Regions from separate parts of the Comamonas sp. Y33R10-2 genome, predicted to be linked through region 1. Evidence: predicted binding sites of a transcription regulator. Region 1 holds the regulator's gene; the other holds the start of a gene.

Region 1 (11,072 bases):
CGGGGCATAGGCCAAGGCGTTGTGCAGCAAGTTGCGAATCGTCAGCCGCATCAGCGCCGGGTGTAGCTGTACCGTGCGCGGCGCGTTTTGCCAGTGCACATCAATGCGGGGGCGCAGGTCGGCTGCAATATCGTGTAGCACGAGCTTGATGAGGGTGGGTAAATCGGTTTCGCTGGCGGCTCCCGCCTTGCCGCCCACGGCCAAAATGGTGCCTGCGGTCAGCGTGTTGTCTAGCGTGCCAATCACTTGCTGCATCACATGTTCAGCGCGCAGCAAGGCTTTGGTGGCGGGCGTGGCATCGGGCAAATGCAGGTCATCAATGGCTTTGAGCGTGGCTTGCATGGCGGCGGATGCATTGTTTAGCGGCTGGCGAATTTCGTGCGACAGCAACTGCAGCATCTCGTTGTGCTCGGTCAGCATGGCGGTGCGCCAGTTCAGCAGGGTGCGCAGCTTGTCTAATTCGCCCGCATCATCGCGGCGGCTGCGCAGCTGCTCTTGCAAAGCCTGCAACTGCTCGTGCTGGCGGGTAATGACTGCGCCGCGTGCATATTCACGGCCCACGTCGGTGAGGGTCATCAGCACCTCATGGCGCCCCAACTCGTCAGCCGCGCCGGGGGTGAGTTGTATGCGCCGGTGGCGCTGCGCCCCAAAGTCATCTTGCCGGGTGTCGTCATATTCTTGGCGCTGGCCTTGGCCTGCCGCAGTAAAACGTAGGTTATGGGTTTGCCAAAATTCGGTGTGCAACAACTGCTGCAAAGCTTGGCCCACGGCGCTTTCCTGCGGCACATCAAACCAGTGACACCACGCGGGCGTAGCCATCAGCAACTGGCCTTGCGCATTCCAAAGCGCATAGCCTTGGGCGGATTGGCTTAATAAATCAAGCAACTGTGCGGGTTGTGTGCAGGGCGTGACAGCAAGAGAGGCAGAGTTCATGACTTCGGAAGCGAGCGGGTCGTGTCAATGGGTTGGGCAAATCATAGGTTTAAAGGTCTTCGCTGTGCGCGCTATTCACGCTGCGAGACCGAAGTGATCTCGGTGCGCAACTTTGCTTTTAGCGTCTATAAAACTCAAAATTTCCCTTTGATTTGTGACTTATAGTTTTGTTATCTTGAGGCCAATCCTGTGAAAGATGGACCTATGGCGCTGATGAATGACTGATTAATTCAATAGCAGCTAGTCCTTTTGCTTAAAGGGCTTTAGATAAAAATATTCCAACATTCAAGGATGCTTGCTCAGATGGTGCTCTTTTATTCATAGTGCACTCTGCTGACGCGAGCGCCAGTATGGACTTAACACGCATCAAACAGGAGCAGCGCGCATGGACAAACTCAAGGCGTTTGCGTCTTTTGTATCAGTAGCGACCCGAGGCAGCTTGACCGCTGCCGCCAAGGCCGAAGGCGTGGCACCTGCCATCATGGGGCGGCGCTTGGATGCGCTGGAAGAGCATTTGGGGGTCAAGCTTCTGGTGCGCACCACACGCCGCATTTCGCTCACCCATGAAGGCAGTGCGTTTTTGGAAAACTGCCAGCGTTTGCTCGCCGATGTGAGCAATGCGGAGGCCAGCGTTTCCGCAGGTGGCGTCAAGGCCACGGGGCATTTGCGCATCACCGCGCCTGCTGGCTTTGGCCGCCGCCATGTTGCGCCGCTGGTGCCGCTGTTTCGTGACTTGCACCCCGATGTCACCATCTCTTTGAACCTGAGCGATCGGGTGGTTGATTTGGCGGGTGAGGGCTTTGACTGCGCGGTGCGCGTGGGTGATATGCCGGACTCAGCCTTGGTCAGCGTGCGCATTGCCGATAACCGCCGCCTGTGCGTGGCCACGCCTGCCTATCTGGCACGCCGAGGAATGCCCAAACACCCTAGCGAGCTGGCGCAGCATGACTGCTTGACCTTATCGTCCGACGCATCGCAAACACGGGGCTGGGCCTTTAGCATTCCTCACTCTGAAAACGCGAGCAGCGAAGTGGTGCACTTTAAGCCGGGCGGCCCGCTGGACTGCTCAGACGGCCAAGTTCTGCACGATTGGTGTTTGGGCGGCTGGGGCATTGCGTGGCGGAGCACGTGGGAGGTGGAGGCAGAAATTACCGCAGGTCGCCTCGTGCCCGTGTTGGAAGACTTTGCGGCGCCGCCGAACGGCATTTTTGTCGTCTTCCCCCAGCGCAAACACATGCCGCTGCGCGTGCGCATGTGGATTGACTATCTCAAGCTCCACTACAGCGAGCCTGCGTTTTTTCGCAGCCGCTTGCTGGCATGATGGATAGCAAGGAGGGCGGAGCCTGAATTTGTCGCCTCTGCGGGCTATTCCGCCGGGGCTTGATAGGTAATGCTTCGCTGAACCATGACTCTTGAAGCGGTTCTTGCCAGCGTCCACCTGCTGGCCATTTTGACTTTGGTGGTGTTTCTCAGCAGCCAAGCTGCTTTGTGCCGGGTGGAGTGGATGAACGCCGCCGTAGTGCAGCGCCTAGCCAAGCTGGATATGATTTACGGCATCGCTGCAGTCGTGCTGCTGCTGCTGACCGGCATCGCGCGCTTGGTGCTGGGTGCTAAGGGGATGAGCGGCTATGTGTCCTCGCCACTGTTTCACCTCAAGATGACGCTGTTCATCGTCGCTGTGCTGCTCTCGCTCAAGCCAACTTTCACCTTCCGCCGCTGGAAGAAGGCGCTGGACGCCACCGGCCAGCTGCCCGCTGCGCAAGAAATCCAGCAAACCCGCAAGTGGGTGATGTGGCAAAGCCACTTGGTGCCAGTGATTGCCGTGGTCGCCGTTTTCTGGGCGCGTGGGATGTGATTTTGTGGGGGCTGCAACGCCTTGTTGCGACCCCGCAATCCAGCTTGGCTGCGCGGATCAGGGCAGCCACGTAAAATCGCGCCATGCTTTCAGTCAAACAAGAATTGCTCGCCGCTCTGGCCGCTGAGCTCGAAACACTCTCGCCCGGCGCTGGCGCACGCGCTGCGTTTGAAAATCCTAAAGTCGCAGCACACGGCGATTTCGCTTGTACGGCGGCGATGCAGCTGGCCAAGCCGCTGAAGGCCAACCCCCGTGCTTTGGGTGAACAGCTCAAAGCATCGCTTGAGGCTACAGCCCCGTTCCAGCAATGGGTTGATGCTATCGAAATTGCAGGCCCCGGCTTTTTGAACATTCGTCTGAAGCCCGCTGCCAAGCAAGAAATCATCCGTGAAGTGCTGGCGCAGGCCGACCAATTCGGCTTTCAAGCTGATCGTGGTGAGAATATTCTGGTCGAGTTTGTCTCCGCCAACCCCACCGGCCCCCTGCATGTGGGCCACGGCCGTCAGGCTGCGATTGGCGATGCCATCAGCAATCTGTACTCCACCCAGGGCTGGAAGGTACACCGCGAGTTTTATTACAACGACGCGGGCGTGCAGATCGACACGCTTACCAAGTCCACGCAATTGCGCGCCAAGGGCTTCAAGCCCGGTGACGAATGCTGGCCCACCGACAGCGAAAACCCGCTGGCCAAGAATTTCTACAACGGTGACTACATTGCCGACATCGCTGCCGCGTTCTTGAACAAAGAAACCATCAAGGCCGATGACCGCGAGTTCACCGCCAATGGCGATGTCGAGGATTACGACAACATCCGTCAGTTCGCCGTGGCCTATCTGCGCAACGAGCAGGACAAGGACTTGAAGGCCTTCAACCTGCAGTTTGACGAGTACTACCTCGAATCGAGCCTGTACGAAAACGGCCATGTCGAAGCCACGGTGAACCGTTTGGTCGCCAACGGCAAGACCTACGAGCAAGACGGCGCGCTGTGGCTCAAGTCCACCGATTACGGTGACGACAAAGACCGCGTGATGCGCAAGACCGACGGCGGCTACACCTACTTTGTGCCCGATGTGGCTTATCACATCCAAAAGTTCAAGCGTGGCTTTACCAAGGTGGTGAACATTCAGGGCACCGACCACCACGGCACCATTGCCCGTGTGCGCGCTGGTTTGCAGGCCGCTGATGTGGGCATTCCCGCTGGCTACCCCGACTATGTGCTGCACACCATGGTGCGCGTGGTTAAGGATGGCGAAGAAGTGAAGATCAGCAAGCGTGCGGGCTCTTACGTGACGCTGCGCGATTTGATCGAGTGGACCAGCAAGGATGCGGTGCGTTTCTTCCTGCTCAGCCGCAAGCCCGATACCGAGTACACCTTTGATGTGGACTTGGCTGTGGCGCAAAACAACGAAAACCCCGTGTACTACGTGCAGTACGCCCATGCCCGCATCCAGTCCGTGCTGCGCGCTTGGCAAGAAGCCGGCGGTGCTGGCGTGCCCGCGCTCAAGGATGTGGACTTGTCTGCACTGCAAGGCCCGCAAGCTCTGGCTTTGATGCTGCTGCTGGCCAAGTACCCAGAGATGCTCACCGCAGCAGCCGATGGCAATGCCCCGCACGATGTGACCTTCTACCTGCGTGACTTGGCTTCTAGCTATCACAGCTACTACGATGCGGAGCGCATCTTGGTGGACGATGAAAAGGTTAAGTTGGCCCGTTTGGCCTTGGTCGCGGCCACCGCTCAGGTGCTGCACAATGGTCTGGCCGTGCTGGGTGTGAGCGCACCTGAGCGTATGTAATCCAGTGTTCAATCCATCGCTGACGTTGTCTCGGTGGATTGGAAAGCGGAATAACTCAAGCAGAAAGCCTTTAGCGACTGATATGAAAAAACAGCAACGCGGTGGAACCATTCTGGGGATGATCTTTGGCATGGTCATCGGCTTGGCTGCGGCTTTGGCCGTGGCCATCTATGTGACCAAGGTGCCAGTGCCGTTCCTCAACAAAGGCGGTAACAACACTCAGCGCGATGCCGCTGAGGCCGAACGCAACAAAAACTGGGATCCCAACGCCCCATTGCAAAGCCGCCAGCCTGCACAGCCCCCAGTGGCCGCGCCTGCGCAGCAGCCCAGTGATGTGACCATAACACCGCCCTCACCAGCGGTTCAGCCCACATCAACGGGGGGTGTGACCACGCCTGAGGTCAAGCCCGTGCCCGAAAAGCCTACCAAGGCCGCCTCTGGCGACCCACTGGGTGATTTGGTGAAAGAACGCTCTGCCGCAGCCGATAAGGCTGAAAAAGCACGTGCTGATAAGGAAAAAGCGGCTGCGCAAGCATCCGGCACTTCTGACTCGGCTTTTAACTACTTCGTGCAGGCCGGCGCTTTCCGCGGTCAAGGTGAGGCAGAAGCGCAACGCGCCAAGCTGGCCATGCTGGGCTGGGAGTCGCGTATCAGCGAGCGTGAGCAAAACGGTATTACTGTCTTTCGCGTACGCGTGGGTCCGTTTGGCAAGCGTGATGACGCTGAGCAGCTCAAAGGCAAGCTCGACGGCGCGGGTGTGGACTCTACGCTGGTGAGAGCGGGTAAATAACACCCCCTGAGCCGCTTTGCGGCTTCCCCCTCTCTCTTCGGGAGAGGGACGACACCCTCGGTGCGGGGTGGCCCTTCCTCGGTGTCCCTCGCTTGGAGTGCGCCAGTGTTTGAGTGCTACTGAACTTTTTTTGATCTGCGGTCTCTGATACTGCAAACCTGATACAGGAGTTTGTTTAGATGAAACGTCGCGAATTCTCTTTAGTTGCTTCGGCAACTGCTGGTGCCTTGACCTTGGGCACTTCCTCTAGCTGGGCGCAAGGCGCAGGGCCCAAAGAAGGCAAGGACTACGTCAAGCTTGCCAAGCCCGCCAGCGTGAGCGCCCCTGCCGGCAAGGTCGAGGTCATTGAGTTCTTCTGGTACAGCTGCCCTCATTGCAATGTGTTTGAGCCCCAGTTTGAAGCATGGGTGAAGAGCCAACCCGCCGATGTGGTGGTGCGCCGCGTGCCTGTGGCCTTTAATGCCAGCTTCCTGCCCCAACAAAAGCTTTACTTTGCGCTGGAGGGCATGAACTTGCTGCCCCAGTTGCACGTCAAGGTTTTCCGCGCCATTCACGTCGAGCGCAACATGCTGAAAAACGACGAAGCGATTTTTGAGTGGATTGGCAAGCAAGGCGTTGATGTGGCTAAGTTCAAGGAGGTCTACAACTCCTTTACCGTGGCCAACCAAGCGCGCAAGGCGGCCCAGCTGCAAACCGAGTATGACGTTGAGGGCGTGCCTGCGATGGGCGTGGCTGGCCGTTACTACACGGACGGCACAAAGGCTGGCAGCATGGAAAACGTGCTGCGTGTCGTGAACGCCCTGATTGCTTCAAGCCGCAAGGCCTGAGAGCCGTGATGGAGGTCAAAATCTTTGACCGCCAGCAAGCCCGCCATTGTGCGGGCTTTTTTATGGGTGTTTTTTACGCAAGTTTCAAAAAGGGAATGACTACAATGGATGCAAGAAACGTGCCTTCCATGAAAAAATCACTCCTACCTCTTGCGCTGGCCTTTGCCCTTGCGGCAGCGACCGGCATGGCTCATGCCGAAAAAGCCGACAGTGCCAAGCCCATGAATATTGAGGCGGATGCGCTGCGCCACGACGAACTCCAGCAAACCAGTGTCTTCACTGGTAATGTGGTGATGACCAAGGGCACTATCGTGCTGCGCGGCACCCAGTTGGATGTGCGCCAGGACGCTGAGGGCTATCAGTTCGGCGTGATTAAGGCCGAAGCGGGCAAGCGTGCTTTCTTCCGCCAAAAGCGCGATAGCGTGCCGGGCCAGCCTGAAGAATTTATTGAAGGCGAAGGTGAAGTCATCGAGTACGACGGCAAGACCGACATCGTCAAATTCATTCGCCGTGGCGAGATGCGCCGCTATCGTGGCGGCCAGCTCAGCGACCAGATCACCGGCTCCATCATCATCTACAACAACATCACCGATGTTTACACCGTAGATGGTCAAAAGACCAGCGGCGGCTTGCCCAGCTCGTCCATTGGTCAAGGTGGTCGTGTACGCGCCATCATGGCGCCCAAGGAAGGCACGCCTGGCGCTCAGCCCAAGCCTGCGACTCCCGCGACACCTCTGCGTCAGAGCATGACATTGGGCGGTGAGAAGGCGGACGAGAAGAAATGATTGAGCCCACCTTCTCTCACAGCACCCGCACTGGCGAGTCCACAAGCCGTCTGGAGGCCAAGCACCTGGCCAAGTCTTACGGCAGCCGCAAGGTTGTTAAAGATGTGTCGCTGTCTGTGCAAAAAGGCGAGGTGGTCGGTTTGCTTGGCCCCAATGGCGCGGGCAAGACCACATCGTTTTACATGATCGTGGGCTTGGTGCGCAGCGATGGCGGCGAGATTTTCATTGATGGCCAGCCAGTGGGTGGTATGCCCATTCACCAGCGTTCGCGTTTGGGTTTGTCTTATTTGCCGCAAGAAGCTTCCATCTTTCGCAAACTCAGCGTGGAAGACAATGTGCGTGCTGTGCTGGAGCTGCAAAAAGATGAGCAAGGCAAGGCTCTCACACGTGAAGAAGTGGAAAAACGCCTGACTGGCCTGCTGCAAGAGCTGCGCGTGGAGCACCTGCGCCAGTCACCCGCGCTGGCGCTGTCTGGCGGCGAGCGTCGCCGGGTGGAAATTGCCCGTGCGCTGGCTACCCAGCCACGTTTCATCTTGCTCGACGAGCCTTTTGCCGGTATCGACCCGATTGCGGTGATCGAGATCCAGCGCATCATCGGCTTCCTCAAAGAGCGCGGCATTGGTGTGCTGATTACCGATCACAACGTGCGCGAAACGCTGGGCATTTGTGACCATGCTTTCATCATCAGCGATGGGCATGTGCTTGCTGAAGGTACGCCCGAGGAGATTGTGGAGAACGCCGATGTGCGCCGCGTCTACCTGGGTGAACATTTCCGCATGTGATGAGTGTGCGCTTTTGTACTCTCAACCTCGCCATACAGCTGGCTTTGGCCTGTTGTGTGGGCTTAGATATTCAAGCCGTTAGGCGGCGCCGCTTGAGCGGCAGAAGCATTTTCTGCAGCCGGCACCGGCAGAGAGTTAGTGAATGAAACCCGGCCTTTCGTTACGCGTTTCGCAGCATTTATCGCTCACGCCGCAGTTGCAGCAATCCATTCAGTTGCTTCAACTATCGACGTTAGAGCTGGCGCAGGAAGTCGAGCAGATGCTGGTCGACAACCCATTTTTGGAACGTACAGGCGATGAGGCTGATGGAGCAAGCGAGGGAGGGGTTGATGCTCCTCAAGAGATAGCAGTTGCTGCCCATGAATACACTGTTTCAGACAGTATTTCATCTGGAATAGAAACAACTTCAGGACAATCCGCTACTGACTCGATAGCGGAAACCCCCAGCGCTGAAACCCCAGAATCGCTGAACTGGGAGGCCGATGGCATTGACGGCCAAGATGGTGAATGGGGTGGAGAATCCAGCAGCGAATGGGATGGCCCCTCGGGCGGCGGCTCCAGCCGCAATCACGATGGCGACGGCGAGGCTGATGCCATCGATTTGGCTGGTGAGCATGTGGGCCTGACGGCTTTTTTGCATCGCCAAGCGCTCAGCCTGCGCTTGGGCGCCGAAGATACAGCTGCGCTGCGCTTTTTGATTGAGTCGCTCAATGACGACGGCTACCTTGAAGACTCGCTGCAAGAGCTGGCTCAAAGTCTGGCCGGTGATGATTTGGAAGACTGCGAAGAGCTAGAGCAGCGCTTTTGCATTGCGCTAAAGCTGCTGCAAAGCTTAGAGCCTGTGGGTGTCGGGGCGCGTGGTTTGGCGGAGTGCCTGCAGTTGCAGGTGCGCGATTTGATTCACACCGCTGAAGATGAGGGCACGACGCAAGCCCATATGAGTCGCTTGTTGTTAGCCCAGACCATTTGCAAACAGCCCATGGACTTGCTGGCGCGGCGCGATCTGCGCAAGCTCACCAGCCTGTGCGGCGCACGTGAAGAGCAGTTGCGCGAAGCCATGACCTTGATCGCTGGGCTGGAGCCGCGTCCTGGCCGGCGCTTTGTGGATGTGGAGCGCAACATCATCGTGCCCGATGTCATCGTGCGCCCGGTGCGCGCTAGTTCAGGGCGGGTCGATTTTTCCGTACAACTCAATGCCGATGTAATGCCGCGCCTTCGCGTACATGACATTTACGCCAGTGTGCTGCGCCGCCATAAAGGCAGCGAAAGCCATGCTGCCCTGCAGCAGCACTTGCAAGAGGCGCGCTGGTTCATCAAGAATATTCAGCAGCGCTTTGACACCATCTTGCGCGTGTCGCAAGCGATTGTGGAGCGGCAGAAAAACTTCTTTGTGCATGGTGAGCTGGCGATGCGGCCGCTGGTGCTGCGCGATATTGCCGACCAGTTGGGTCTGCACGAATCCACCATCAGCCGCGTGACTACGGCCAAGTACATGGCCACGCCCCAAGGCACGTTTGAGCTGAAATACTTCTTTGGCTCGGGTCTGGGTACAGAAACCGGCGGCAGCGCCTCCAGCACGGCAGTACGGGCGCTGATCAAGCAGTTGGTGGATGCCGAGAGCCCGAAGAAACCGCTGTCAGACGCAAAATTAGCTGACATGCTCAAGGAGCAAGGCATTGAGTGCGCCCGCCGCACCGTGGCCAAGTACCGCGAGCAGCTCAAAATTCCGACCACGACGCTGCGCAAGGCGCTGTAGTCATTGTTGGGAATAGAAAAGCCGCTGATGCATTGCTCAGCGGCTTTTTTGATTGGGTAGAGACCTCGGCAGGCGCGAAGCGCCTCAGCGGGTATCCATCAGTTCGGTATCAACCACCAGATGAACAGCGCTAAAACGCCAATCATCAGGCCAAACTTCAAAAATTTGTAGAACGTCGGATTCCAGTTGCGAAAGGCGCGGCGGTACTTGCCGGCGTAGAACGAAATTTTGAACAGCTTGCTGATCATGCCGCGCGGGTCGCCCTCGTTATTGGGCGAGCTGGCAGCGGCCACCACGTTGGTGCCCAGCCAGCGGTTGAGCCACTGAGCAAAGCCATTGGTCATCGGGCGTTCTACATCGCAAAACAGCACGATGCGGTTGCCTTGCGTGCCGTTCTCGGCCCAGTGCATATAGGTCTCGTCAAAGATCACGCCTTCGCCTTCGCGCCAGCTGTAAGGCGTGCCGTCCACTTCGATCAGGCAGCGGTCGTCATTGGGCGCCAGCACGGCCAGGTGGTAGCGCAGCGATCCCGCATAGGGGTCGCGGTGCAAATTGAGCTTGGCGCCGGGCGGCAGCTCCGCAAACATGGCGGCTTTGATGCTGGGGATGGACTTGACCAGCGCCGTGGTCTTAGGGCACAGCTCCATGGCCGAGGGGTGGGCGTCGCCGTACCACTTCAGATAAAAACGCTTCCAGCCGGTTTTGAAGAAGGAGTTAAAGCCGGCATCGTCATTGTTGGCGGCGGCTTTGATTTGCATGTTCTTTTGCAAATTCACGGCTTCTTCACGGATTTCACGCCAATTGGCTTGCAGCGTCGCCAGCTCGGGGAAAGTACTGGTGGGCAGGTAGGGCGTGCGCGGCACCTTGCTGAACATCAGCATGAAGACGTTGAGCGGCGCGGTGAACGTGGAGTGATCAAACAACTGCTTCAATAACTTGTGGCGCACCTTGCCGCGCAGGTGCATATACAGCGCGCAGCCAAAGAAAAGCAGCACCAATGCCAGAACGATGATTTTTGCCATAGCTTTCAATTTTACCGGGCGACCTTCAACTCAGTCTGCAGCAGGTCAAACGATGACGTTTGGTGTAGTGGGCGCATACCCTGCTACCCCCCTAGGTTTGGCACATTTGGGTATCGTTATGTCCGTAAAGCAGAACAGCACTTATATGCGACGTAACAAGAGCAGGGAGTTTTCCTACTTCTGTGTCGTGTGGCTCCGGCCTATAAGAGTTGTCTGCTTGTTTTTTTTCCAACTGTGGGCTTGTGTGCCCGGGAGACAGATATGTTGCAACGTCGTCATGCTGTGAGTTCTTTGGGTGTATTGGCGCTGGCTGTGGCTGGCTTGTGTGCGCCTGCGGCGCAGGCTCAAGACAAGCCCAAGGTCGCACTGGTCATGAAGTCGCTGGCCAATGAGTTCTTTCGCACAATGGAAGATGGTGCCAAGGCTCACCAAAAGCAGCACGCCTCTGAATACGTGCTTTTGAGCAACGGCATCAAGAACGAAACTGACACTGCCGCTCAGATCAAGATGGTCGAGCAGATGATTGCCC
Region 2 (11,072 bases), 910 kb from region 1:
AGCGCCGCCGCCTTGTTCTGCCCTTGGTGGCCGGTATCGCCCAGATTAGATTCACCAAACATCAGCTTGTCGCGAATGTCGGCCACGCTGCGGCCTTCGCGCAGCAGCTTGAAGTACCAGCTGCCATCCACAGTGTCGCCATACAGGCAGGCGCCGACCAGTTTGTCGCCCTTGATAACCAGTTTTTTATAGACCCCGGCATAGGGATCACTCATCAAGATTTCTTCGGTATCACCGCCACCCTGAAAGTCACCGGCCGAGAACAAGTCAATGCCCGTGACTTTGAGCTTGGTGGACGTGAGCGAGCCCATGTAGCGGCCAATGCCAAACTCGGCCAGATGGTTGGCCAGTACCTTGCCTTGTTCAAACAGCGGAGCGACGAGCCCGTAGGCGATGCCACGGTGCACGGCGCATTCGCCCACGGCGTAAATGCGCGGGTCGGTGATGGTCTGCATGGTGTCGCTGACAACAATGCCGCGGTTCACATGCAGATGCATGGACTCGGCCAGTGTTGTATTGGGGCGAATACCCACGGCCATCACCACCAGATCGGCAGGTACTTCGCTGCCATCCTTAAAGCGCACTGCACTCACGCGGCCGGCGTCGTTACCCACCAGCTCTTGCGTCTGCGCTTTCATGCAGAACTGCATGCCACGCTCGGCCAGCGACTTTTGCAGCATGCGGCCGGCCTGATCGTCTAACTGGCGCTCCATCAGCCAGTCACCCACATGCACCACGGTGACCTGCATGCCGCGCTTCATCAGGCCGTTGGCGGCCTCCAGCCCCAAAAGGCCACCACCAATCACCACCGCGTGCTTGAGCGTTTTGGCCGCTTCAATCATGGCTTCGGTATCGGCGATGTCGCGGTAGGCCAGCACACCTGCCAGCTCCTTGCCGGGGATAGGCAGGATGAAAGGGTTGGAGCCCGTGGCCATGATGAGGCGGTCGTACTCGGCGCTGATGGTCTCGCCCTGCGCATTGGTGGCATGCACGACTCGGCGGGCACGATCCACCGCTGTGACCGTATAACCCGCATGCAGCAGGATATGGTTGTCCAGGTACCAGGCCCAGTCATTGAGCACGATGTCGGCAAGCGTCTGCTCACCGGCCAGCACAGGCGACAACAGAATGCGGTTGTAGTTCGGGTGTGGCTCGGCACCAAACACCGTGATGTCGTACAGGTCGGGGGCAATGGTCAGCAGCTCCTCCAGAGCGCGCACACCTGCCATTCCGTTGCCAATCATGACCAGTTTGGATTTTTTCATCTCAGTCCCCGTGGGCTTGCAAAGCAAAAAAAAGACGCCTCGCGCTTCATGACTCGCATGAGCGCGCAGACGTCTTTGTCTTTGGGATCTGGTCCAGCCTTGCACCATCACCCTGTGGCCCACCTTGGCCACAACAAGAGCTATGCAATTGCTGTGCCAGCTTCCCTGCCCTAAGAAATATCTAACGAGCCTGCCATCACGCACTGTTTCTGTGCAGTCACGCTTTATTGCAGTGCATCAAAACAAACATGGCGCCCGAAGGCGCCATGCAGCGGTAAATAAAGCAGACTCAGGCCGCCTTCTCCACATGCCCCTGGCGAGTGTAGAGAAAGTCGATCACGGCTTTGCGGTAGCTCTGGTACTGCATGTCTTCTGCCAGCACTACACGGCTGCGCGGGCGGGGCAGTTCTACGTGCAGCACCTCGCCAATGGTGGCGGCAGGCCCATTGGTCATCATCACGATTTTGTCGGACAGCAGCACGGCCTCGTCTACATCGTGCGTCACCATGACCACAGTGCTTTGCGTGCGGGCCACGATCTCCAGCAACTCATCTTGCAGCTTGGCGCGGGTCAATGCATCCAGCGCACCAAACGGCTCATCCATCAGCAGCACTTGCGGCTCCATCGACAGCGCACGGGCAATGCCCACGCGCTGCTTCATGCCGCCCGATATTTCGCCGGGGCGCTTTTGCGCGGCGTGCGTCAGGCCCACCATGGCCAGCGCGGCATCGGTGCGCTCGGCTAGCTGCGCCTTGGTTTCGCGCTTGGCAAAGACACGCTCCACCGCCAGATGCACATTGCCCCAGCAGGTCAGCCATGGCAGCAGCGAATGGTTCTGGAACACTACAGCGCGCTCGGGGCCCGGGCCCTTGATTTCCTTGTTGGCGCACAGCAGTGCACCACTGGTGGGCACCGTCAGCCCGGCAATCAGGTTAAGCAAGGTGGACTTGCCGCAGCCCGAGTGGCCAATGAGGCTGACAAACTCGCCCTTGGCGATATTGAGGTTGATGCCCTGCAGCGCAGGAAACAGGCCTTTGGCGGTCTTGAAGGTCTGATCGACATCCTGGATCTCGATGTACTTGGTGGACAGCGATGCGTTCATGATTTCACCTCTTCAAATGTAAAGGCCGAAGCCAGCTTGACCAGCGCCCATTCCAGCAGCAGGCCCACAATGCCAATCACAAAGATGGCGATGATGATGTTCTTGACGTTGAGGTTGTTCCACTCGTCCCAGACCCAGAAGCCAATGCCCACGCCACCGGTCAGCATCTCGGCGGCCACAATCACCAGCCAGGCCGTGCCCACGGCCAGTCGCACGCCCGTCAACATATAGGGCAGCACGGCAGGGAACAGAATGGTGGTGGCAATCTTCCATTCGCTGAGGTTCAGCACCCGCGCCACGTTCATGTAATCCTGCGGCACACGCTGCACACCGACGGCCGTGTTGATGACCATGGGCCAGATGGAGCAGATGAAGATAGTCCAGCTGGCGGCCGGATTAGCCCCCTTGAACACCAGCAGGCCAATCGGCAACCAAGCCAGCGGCGACACGGGGCGCAGCAGGCTGATGAGCGGGTTGAACATGCGCGAGAGAAAGTTAAAGCGCCCAATCAAAAAGCCTGCAGGAATGCCCACCAGCGCCGCCAACCCAAAGCCCAGCGCCACGCGCTGCAGCGACGACAGCACATTCCAGCCCACGCCCTGATCGTTGGGGCCGTTGGTATAGAACGGATCACGAAAAACCTCGACCGCCTGCGTCCAGGTATCCGCCGGGGTGGGAATGCTGTGACCCGTGGTGCTGGAGACGATGGACCACAAGCCCACCAGCAGCGCCAGCCCCAGCAGCGGCGGCAGCACCGTGCCGATCAGTCCTTCAGCACGCTGGCGCCAGCGGTTGGGCGGCGCGGCGAGGGCTGCGGCAGACGCCGCTTTGAGTTTTGAGTCTTTTTTCACTGTAGCCCTTGCAGGTTCTGCGCTATCAGCTATCACTTTGGAAGCATTCAAGCGTGCCTCATTGGCCGCTTGTATGGCCAGTTGCGGATCGTGGGGCGGATCTAATTCAAGACGGGATGGAAGTGCGGCACTGACCATGGTGAATCTCCGTTGGGGTATCGGCCTCAGGCCTTGATCTTGAAACTGTCGGCGTACTGGGCGGGGTTCTTGCCATCCCACACCACGCCATCCATCAGCTTGCTGCTGCGCAGTGACTCTTTGGGCACATTCACCTTGAGCTGGCTCGCGGCCTGCGTATACAGGTCAATGCGATTGATCTTCTTGGCCACGGCCAGGTAATCGGGGTGACTCTTGAGCAAGCCCCAGCGCTTGTGCTGAGTCAGGAACCACATGCCGTCAGACAGATAGGGGAAGTTCACCGCACCGTCGTTGAAGAACTTCATGTGGTTGGGGTCGTCCCAGGTTTTGCCCAGACCGTTCTGGTAGCGGCCCAGAATGCGCTGATTGATCGCGTCCACACTGGTGTTGATGTAGGACTTCTGGGCCACGGTCTCGGCCATCTTCATCTTGTTTTGCAAGCTGGCGTCAATCCAGCGGCTGGCCTCCAGAATCGCCATCATCACGGCGCGGCAGGTGTTGGGGTTCTTGCTGGCAAAGTCGCCCGTAGTGCCCAGCACTTTTTCGGGGTGATCCTTCCAGATGTCCTGCGTGGTATTGGCCGTGATTCCAATGCCATCCATGATGGCGCGGTGGTTCCACGGCTCGCCCACGCAAAAACCGTCCATATTGCCCACACGCATATTGGCCACCATCTGGGGCGGAGGCACGGTGATCAGCTTGGCATCCGTCACCGGATTGATGCCCGCCGCAGCCAGCCAGTAGTGCATCCACATGGCATGGGTGCCGGTGGGGAAGGTGCCCGCAAACGTGTATTCGCGCTTTTCTCTGGCCATGACCTTGGCGAGGCTTGCTCCATCCACAGCGCCCTTGTCGGCCAGCGCTTTGGATACGGTAATGGCCTGACCGTTGTTGTTCAGGTTCATCAGCACAGCCATGTCTTTTTTGGGGCCACCAATGCCCAGATGCAGGCCGTAGACCAAGCCGTACAGCACATGCGCAAAGTCCAGCTCGCCATTCACCATCTTGTCGCGCACGCTGGCCCAGCTCGCCTCTTTGCTGGGGATGATTTTGACGCCATATTTCTGGTCAAAACCCAGCACCGACGCCATGACCACGCTGGCGCAATCCGTCAACGGGATGAAGCCAATCTTGACTTCCTTCTTCTCGGGTGCATCCGAGCCCGCAGCCCAGACGCCGTGGTGACCTAATGCACCATAGAGTGCGGCACCGCCTGCAACGCGCAGAAAGTCTCTGCGGCCAGACTCCAGAGAAAGGACTGGGGATGGGAAAAGGCGCTTGCTCATGAGAAAACTCCAACAAGAATCGTGGTGAAAGCGATCCGGAAAACAAAAAGCGTCCTTCCCTCCTCGGGTGAGAGGAGAGAAGGACGCCGTTGTCCCAGGTCACTCGTAATAACGCTTTAAGCGCGACCGCCTTTGGTCTGCTTGACATCAACAGTCATGCACAAACCGTGCCAGACCTTTCGCACTAGGAAGAAGATGACTTACGCCCGATTTCAGCCCAGATTTGGTGCGTCGCAACAACTCATGCGATCCAGTGCTACGAATTGGTGCTGCACGGCAGCAGGTCCACCGTCGCCAGAATGGCCTCGGCCACATCCAGCATTCGCCGGTTCTGGTTCATAGCTGTCTGGCGGATCAGCTTATAGGCATCGCCCTCGCCAAGCTGGCGGTAATTCATCAACACGCCCTTGGCTCGTTCTATGGTCTTGCGCTCCTTGAGCGTGGAGCGCGCCTTGTCAATCTCGGTCTGCATATCCTGCAGCCGCGCAGCCTGCTCCTGCACCAGGCCAACAATGCTTTTACCCAGCTGCCGGCCATAAACACCTTCTGCCGGCAGCGCAGCGCCCTGTGCTGTCCCCAAAATAAAGGCTACGCCACTCTCTGCGCGAACCAACGGCTCAGGCAGAGTTTCAAGCAAGGCCTGCTGCTGAGACAGTGCTGCGCCGGACAGTTCAAGCTTGCACAAACACTGCGCCTGTAGCTCCTGCGCCAGAAATGCCTCAATCTGGTGCATGGCATCCAGTCGACTGGAGCAAGCTTCAAACCAGGGAGAGCTCAGCGCCTTATCCAGCGGTGCGCCATCAGCAGCCGTACAACCTATGCGCCGCAGCCGCTCAATCACGGTCATATCCGTGCAAGCTCCGCACTGCTGCTGCCAGCGCTCTACCCCCTGCGGGCTGGCGAAATCTGCAAAAACCTGAAAGCAGCCGTCCTGCGACTCAATCAAATGCAGCCAATGGCGCTGACGCTCAGCCTTGCTGATACCTTGAGTGAACGCAGCAACCCCTGTAGCCCTCTCTTGCCCCGCCAACTCTTTACCCTGCATGAAATGAAACAGAGCCACCAGCAGCTTCGCAATATCAGGATCGCAAGCGCTGTCTGCGGCCTCATACACGACGGTCAGGCAGGCTGCAATGATGCGAATCAGCGCCTGCATGCAATCCTCGGCACTCAGTTGCAGCGCATCTCGCTGATGGCGCAACTGCGGCAAAGCCTCAAAGCCCTGCAGCGCATTAGCAATCGAATTAAACAGCCGCGCGCCATGCGCACCGGGCGAGCGCTCACCCAGCTCTTCAAGCACCACGCAGACCCGGCCCATGACCTGATCCACATGCTGACCGTGGGCCAGCAAGGCCTGCTGGGCCAATGCTCCGCTGCTGACCAGAAAAATATTGGAAAGCCCGCGCTCCTTTTGCAATGCATGAACCAGCTCAGACATGCTGGCAACCAGCGTACTGGCGCGACTGATTTGCTCCAGCTCGGCAATTTCGCTTTGCCGGGCAGCGATCAGGTAGTGCAGTGGCGTTTTCATAAGAGGGCGATCGTGGTCGTGCATGTCACCCGATCACGCAGCAGGATTCATGCCACGTTCACCTCTCACCCTTCAAGGCAAGCACCTCTGAGGCCCAACCATCAATGCAGTGCAGGGTCCGGGAAAGGCAGCTTATCCTGCGACACGCTGGGCTGACCCACCCACTTCTTGCCTTGCTTGTAGAAGTCGATCTGGCTTTCCGTGGTCGCCGCCCGCAAGGTCACCGCCATCGTGCAGGCGACCTGACCGGGGTACGTTGCCTCTACCGCGGCAATACAGGTACCCAGCTTCAACTTGGAGGGTCGAGGCAGGCCAGAGCCTGCAAACATGGCCACCAGCGCATCAGTGGCTTCCGGAATACTGGGAAGCACCAGACTCTGGCCTGAATCTGACCGGCTGCGCTCAGCAGCCGTGTAGCGATGACCATGGATATCCAAGATTGACGCATGTACGTGCTCCCTCATTGACAGGAATCAGGCCAGCTTAAACACCAGAGGCCTCTTCTGTCTGTATCTCTGTGTTCACCAGACCTGCAAACGTCCTGCCGGGTATTTGCCGCCTTCCCAGCCGCAGGGGAAATGCCCCGCCCCATAGACCTTGCGCAAGCCGTGGAAAAACTGCGGCAGCGCAGGCTGGTGACGATAGGCATGTTCCATGCACAGCGCAAACAGGTCCCATTGCACACAGTGCATGAACTCCGACCCCAGCCCGGCCTTCTGCGCAAACGGTTCCCAGTGCTGCTCTTTCAAGGGCGTGATGATGCGCTCGCGCGCCTGGCGGGTCAGAATATTCCACTGCTGGTATTCGTCGCGCGCCTTGACGGCCAGAAAGCCTGTCAGCGCATTACGCGCCTCCAAGGTCACACTCTCCCATTGCGTGCTGGCACATTGGCGATAGGCATGTTTCTGAGAGACGACCTGCCGGGCGTCAAAAGGCAAGCCCTCCGCCAGCGCCTCGCCGCAGCGCGAGAACCAGGCGATGTCGTGCAGCGACTGCACGAATGCGGGATCGAACGACAGGTCGTGGTCCATGGCCTCAGTCTTCATCCTCTTGCGCATCTTCCCACGATGGAATCGGGCACCCCTGCTCCACCCATTGCGCCAGACTGGGTGCCAGTGGCTCACGGTCCTCCAGAAACAGCGCCCCCAAACCGCAGATCCAGAGGGCCCCCACGGGATCCACCAGAATGCCGCGCCCGCCGCTGTCGCCACCAATCATCCAATGCCCCGGCAAATACGCCGTGACCTCATAGGTTTCGTTGCGCTCTGCCAATTCTTCAGGGGCATAGATCATCAGTCCGTCATCACGTGGAATTCCTGTTTGAAGGGGCAGAAAGCTGGGGACAGAAACAATATCAAACATCGGGTGAATCTGTGCAGGTGTGGCGATAGCACATCGTAAACGGGAGCGCTGTGACCTAGCACCCCGTCTTGCAACCATGCACAACCCCTCCACCCCGCATCACAACAGCACCAACCCGGGCGGCAGGCTGTCGCCCAGACTGCGCTTGTGGTCCTCGGCCTGCATCTGCACCACCTGCTCGACCATGGCAATCCAGCGCTCGGGCGCTGCGCTGCTGCGCATCTTCTCCAGCACCTGCACGCGCACTTCGTCAGGCAGATCACGCGCTCGGTCACCTGTCATTCGCGCCATTTGCACGGCGGCGAACATGGCCGTCTCGTTCTTGCGCCAGTCCTGCGCCAGTGTGGCGCTCAAAAACTCCTGCGCGGCATCGGGCGGCATGACCAAGTGCGCGTTAGCGGCCAGCGATTGGCGGGCGGCCAGCCGACCTATGGCCCACCAGGTCTGCACGGTTTCACCTTCGCGCTTTAAGCGCTGCAGCATCCACTGCCCCATTTCCTGTCGGTACTGCCAGGGCACGGCCTCCATGGCAGCGAACAGGCGCAGCATGTCGTCGTAACTTCCGTGGCTGCTTTTGCCGCCTGATCTTGTGGTTTGCTGCACGGCCTTTTGCATCTGGCCGGCCACATCCTCCAGCAGCTCCATCTGCTGGGCCTCGTTCAAACCTGCGGCCACGCGGCGCCAGAAGACCCACCATTCCGTCCAATTAGCAGACTCTTTGGCGTGACCCAGCCCTGCGGCGTACAGCGCCCAGACCTGTGTGATGCGCCATGCATCCAGCTGGGCACCCACGCCGGGGCGCAGGCACCAGCCAGCCAAATTGAGCCACACGCGCTCATGGTCGGCGGTGCGGCGGCGGCGTTTGGCACGGGCCAGCAAGGCATCAAATAAGGCGCGCAACAGGCCCACATCCCAGCCATCGCGCGGGCCCAGAACCTTCTCCAGCGACGGGCGCAACTGGCGCACTTCCTTGCCCGTAACTTCTTGTGCCTGCGTGCCAAAAATACGGTCAATCAACGCCACCGCTTCGGGCAGTTTGGCGGCTAGAGAATTCAAGCCTTTTTGGTCTTCAGCGCTTGATGTATCTGCGCTGGTAGCTATGTTTTCTGTAGTTACAGCGCCGCGCACCGCAAAGGGCAGCAGCCATGACTGAGCGGCATCTTGCACTTCCACGCAGCGCACTTCCAGCGTTCCCACCTCGCTCATGCTGGCCTGCAACTGCACCTCGACCTGCGCAACGGCCTTGCCTTCAGGTGCGGGCAGCACGGTGGCCAGCGGCGGTAGTTCCACCCAACCATCTCCCGTCAAAGGCGCAATCTGCCCGGCCTGTACGGGAGCATGGCTCTGGCTGTTGGCCAGCAAATTAAAGCGCACGGCCTGCCCCAGCTTGAGCGCAAAGCGCCGCCCCGAAAGCACGATGCGCACGCCCTCCTCCGTGCCGCGCGGCAGCAGGCAAAGGCCTTGGGGGGCTTGGCCTTTTTTGCCAGGCAGCAGCAGCCAGTAGCTGCGCGCTGCGCCGCCGCCAATGCGGGGAATACTGTTTTTGATAGCTGCAGGCGCTTGCTCTACTTGCGCTGCAGGCTGATTAACTTCTATTTTTTCTTGCAATTCAGCCTGCGCCCGCGCCAGCCCATAAGCCGCCGCGCCACGTGCCACGGCCCAGTCCGGGTGCGGGTTGTGCAGCACCCGCACGGGGCTACCGCGCCAGGTGCTGAGCAAGTCGGTCAGCCGCTGCACCAGCGCATTGGCGTGAAATACGCCGCCATTGAGCAGCACGGTGTCTGGCAACTCTGCGCCAGCATGCTGAGCCAGAAACTGCGCCAGATGGCGGCTGATCGCCGCATCGGCCGGGTACGGCAAACCAAAGCCGCGTAGCGCGCCTTGGCGCTTGATGGGCACATCAGTGATCTGCGCCGGTGGCAAAAATCCTTCAACCACCTGCTGCTGCACTTGCGCCCGGGTCAGCGTGGCCGTCTGCGTTGCAGCCAGCAAACGGCTGCCGCTACCCAGCAAGGTGATGCTGAGCTGCTCGGGTGCATCAGCCGCCAGCAACTGCTCTTTGGCCATGCGGCAGCGCTGCACCAGTTGGGCAAAACGCTGAGCGGGCAGCTTGTTGCCTTCGCCTGCAAAAGCCGCCTCAAGCTGGTGGGCCAGCGCCAGATCCATGTTGTCGCCACCCAGCATCAAATGCTCGCCCACGGCGGTGCGAGTCAGCTCAGGCAAGCCACCATCGGCTGCTTTTTCGACACGAATCAAGGTCAGATCGGTCGTACCGCCGCCCACATCGACCACCAGCACCAGTCGGCTATTGGCCAGTTGCTGCGCTAATTGGTCGCCTTGCAGCACCAGCCAGTCATGAAATGCAGCTTTGGGTTCTTCCAGCAATTGCACGTTTGGCAGGCCTGCCAACTGCGCCGCCTGAAGCGTCAGCGCGCGGGCACCTTCGTCAAAGGATGCAGGCACCGTCAACACCACGCTTTGCTCGTGCAGCGGTGCTTCTGGGTGCGCCCTGTCCCACGCAGCTTTAACGTGGGCCAGATATGAGGCCGACGCCGCCAGTGGCGACACCTTGGCTACATCATCCCCCGCCCCCCACGGCAGTATGGGCGCAGTGCGATCCACACCGGTGTGCGAGAGCCAGCTTTTGGCGCTGGCCACCAGCCGACCCGGCACAGCCGTGCCCAAGTCACGCGCCCAGCGGCCTATGACGGCGGGGGCTTGCGCATCGGCGCCCTGCGGCGGCCACGGCTGCTGCCAGCTATCACCCAGCTCGCCGGGCGCGGCCTGGTAGCGCACCGAGGGCAGCAGAGGCTGGGCCAGCACCTCGCCCGCCGTGCTGCGCTGGGGAATATTGAGCAGCGCAATATCGCTCTCCGCCCCAGCCACCGCTACGCTGGCTGCCACAGTGTGACTTGTGCCGAGGTCGATGCCGACGATGTAGGTGGGTTGAGTAGAGGTGACAGTCATGAAAGCCAAAAAACGATGCGCTAGGGAGTTGGCTGATCGTAACAATTGGCAGCAAGGACTGCGGAGTGCAGTTCTTTTTGCCTGCGGCGGTTTTTGGTTGATTCTCCCGCCGTCATTCACCCAGATTTACCGGGAATACAGCGGCAGCAGCCCAAAAAACATAGCGACTTGCGCCTAGCTCATAAGCGCCAGAGCCATAAAACACTCATAAACAAAAAAGCCCACCAACCAATCGGTCAGCGGGCTTTTCGTGAAGCGACTAAACGGCTTTACTCAGCAGCTTCCGCCGAAGTCTCGGCGCGCACATCAAACTCCACCTTCCAGCGGTCAGTTCCACCCACAGGCACAGCATTCAGCTCCAGCGTACCGATATCGGTGACATGCGCTTCCAGCGTGACAGGCACGACTTCACCAGCCGCACGGCCAGATGCTGGCAGGTTCAGCTCAATTTCTTGCAGCTCGACCAGCTCTTCCGGGCCCCAGAAATCCAGCATGGTGCCGACGACATCGGCGCGGCGCACGCTGGAGCCAAAGAAACGCAGGCGCACAGGCTCACCGACGACTAAGCCC

The links. Region 1 encodes sigma-54, which starts transcription at its own class of promoters, with help from an activator protein. Its sites were predicted from a motif close to TGGCANGNAANCTGCTTT; they were not measured.
Region 2: a site for sigma-54 is predicted at 1,407-1,424, ahead of nirB (nitrite reductase large subunit NirB). Genes of this name have one in related genera too.

The regions. Positions count from the first base shown of each region.
Region 1 covers NZ_CP079925.1:3,056,674-3,067,745, forward strand. Annotated here, with positions in the region: gene KUF54_RS13670 (ATP-binding protein) at 1-933, opposite strand, end outside; gene KUF54_RS13675 (LysR family transcriptional regulator) at 1,319-2,254, shown strand; gene KUF54_RS13680 (DUF2214 family protein) at 2,339-2,788, shown strand; gene argS (arginine--tRNA ligase) at 2,872-4,581, shown strand; gene KUF54_RS13690 (SPOR domain-containing protein) at 4,664-5,371, shown strand; gene KUF54_RS13695 (thiol:disulfide interchange protein DsbA/DsbL) at 5,551-6,198, shown strand; gene lptA (lipopolysaccharide transport periplasmic protein LptA) at 6,327-6,983, shown strand; gene lptB (LPS export ABC transporter ATP-binding protein) at 6,980-7,765, shown strand; gene rpoN (RNA polymerase factor sigma-54) at 7,908-9,521, shown strand; gene KUF54_RS13715 (aspartyl/asparaginyl beta-hydroxylase domain-containing protein) at 9,620-10,543, opposite strand; gene KUF54_RS13720 (sugar ABC transporter substrate-binding protein) at 10,805-11,072, shown strand, end outside.
Region 2 covers NZ_CP079925.1:128,420-139,491, reverse strand. Annotated here, with positions in the region: gene nirB (nitrite reductase large subunit NirB) at 1-1,265, opposite strand, end outside; gene KUF54_RS00530 (ABC transporter ATP-binding protein) at 1,555-2,367, opposite strand; gene ntrB (nitrate ABC transporter permease) at 2,364-3,356, opposite strand; gene KUF54_RS00520 (CmpA/NrtA family ABC transporter substrate-binding protein) at 3,383-4,642, opposite strand; gene KUF54_RS00515 (nitrate regulatory protein) at 4,899-6,173, opposite strand; gene KUF54_RS00510 (hypothetical protein) at 6,275-6,610, opposite strand; gene KUF54_RS00505 (hypothetical protein) at 6,695-7,204, opposite strand; gene KUF54_RS00500 (hypothetical protein) at 7,209-7,535, opposite strand; gene KUF54_RS00495 (Hsp70 family protein) at 7,635-10,502, opposite strand; gene KUF54_RS00490 (Hsp70 family protein) at 10,772-11,072, opposite strand, start outside.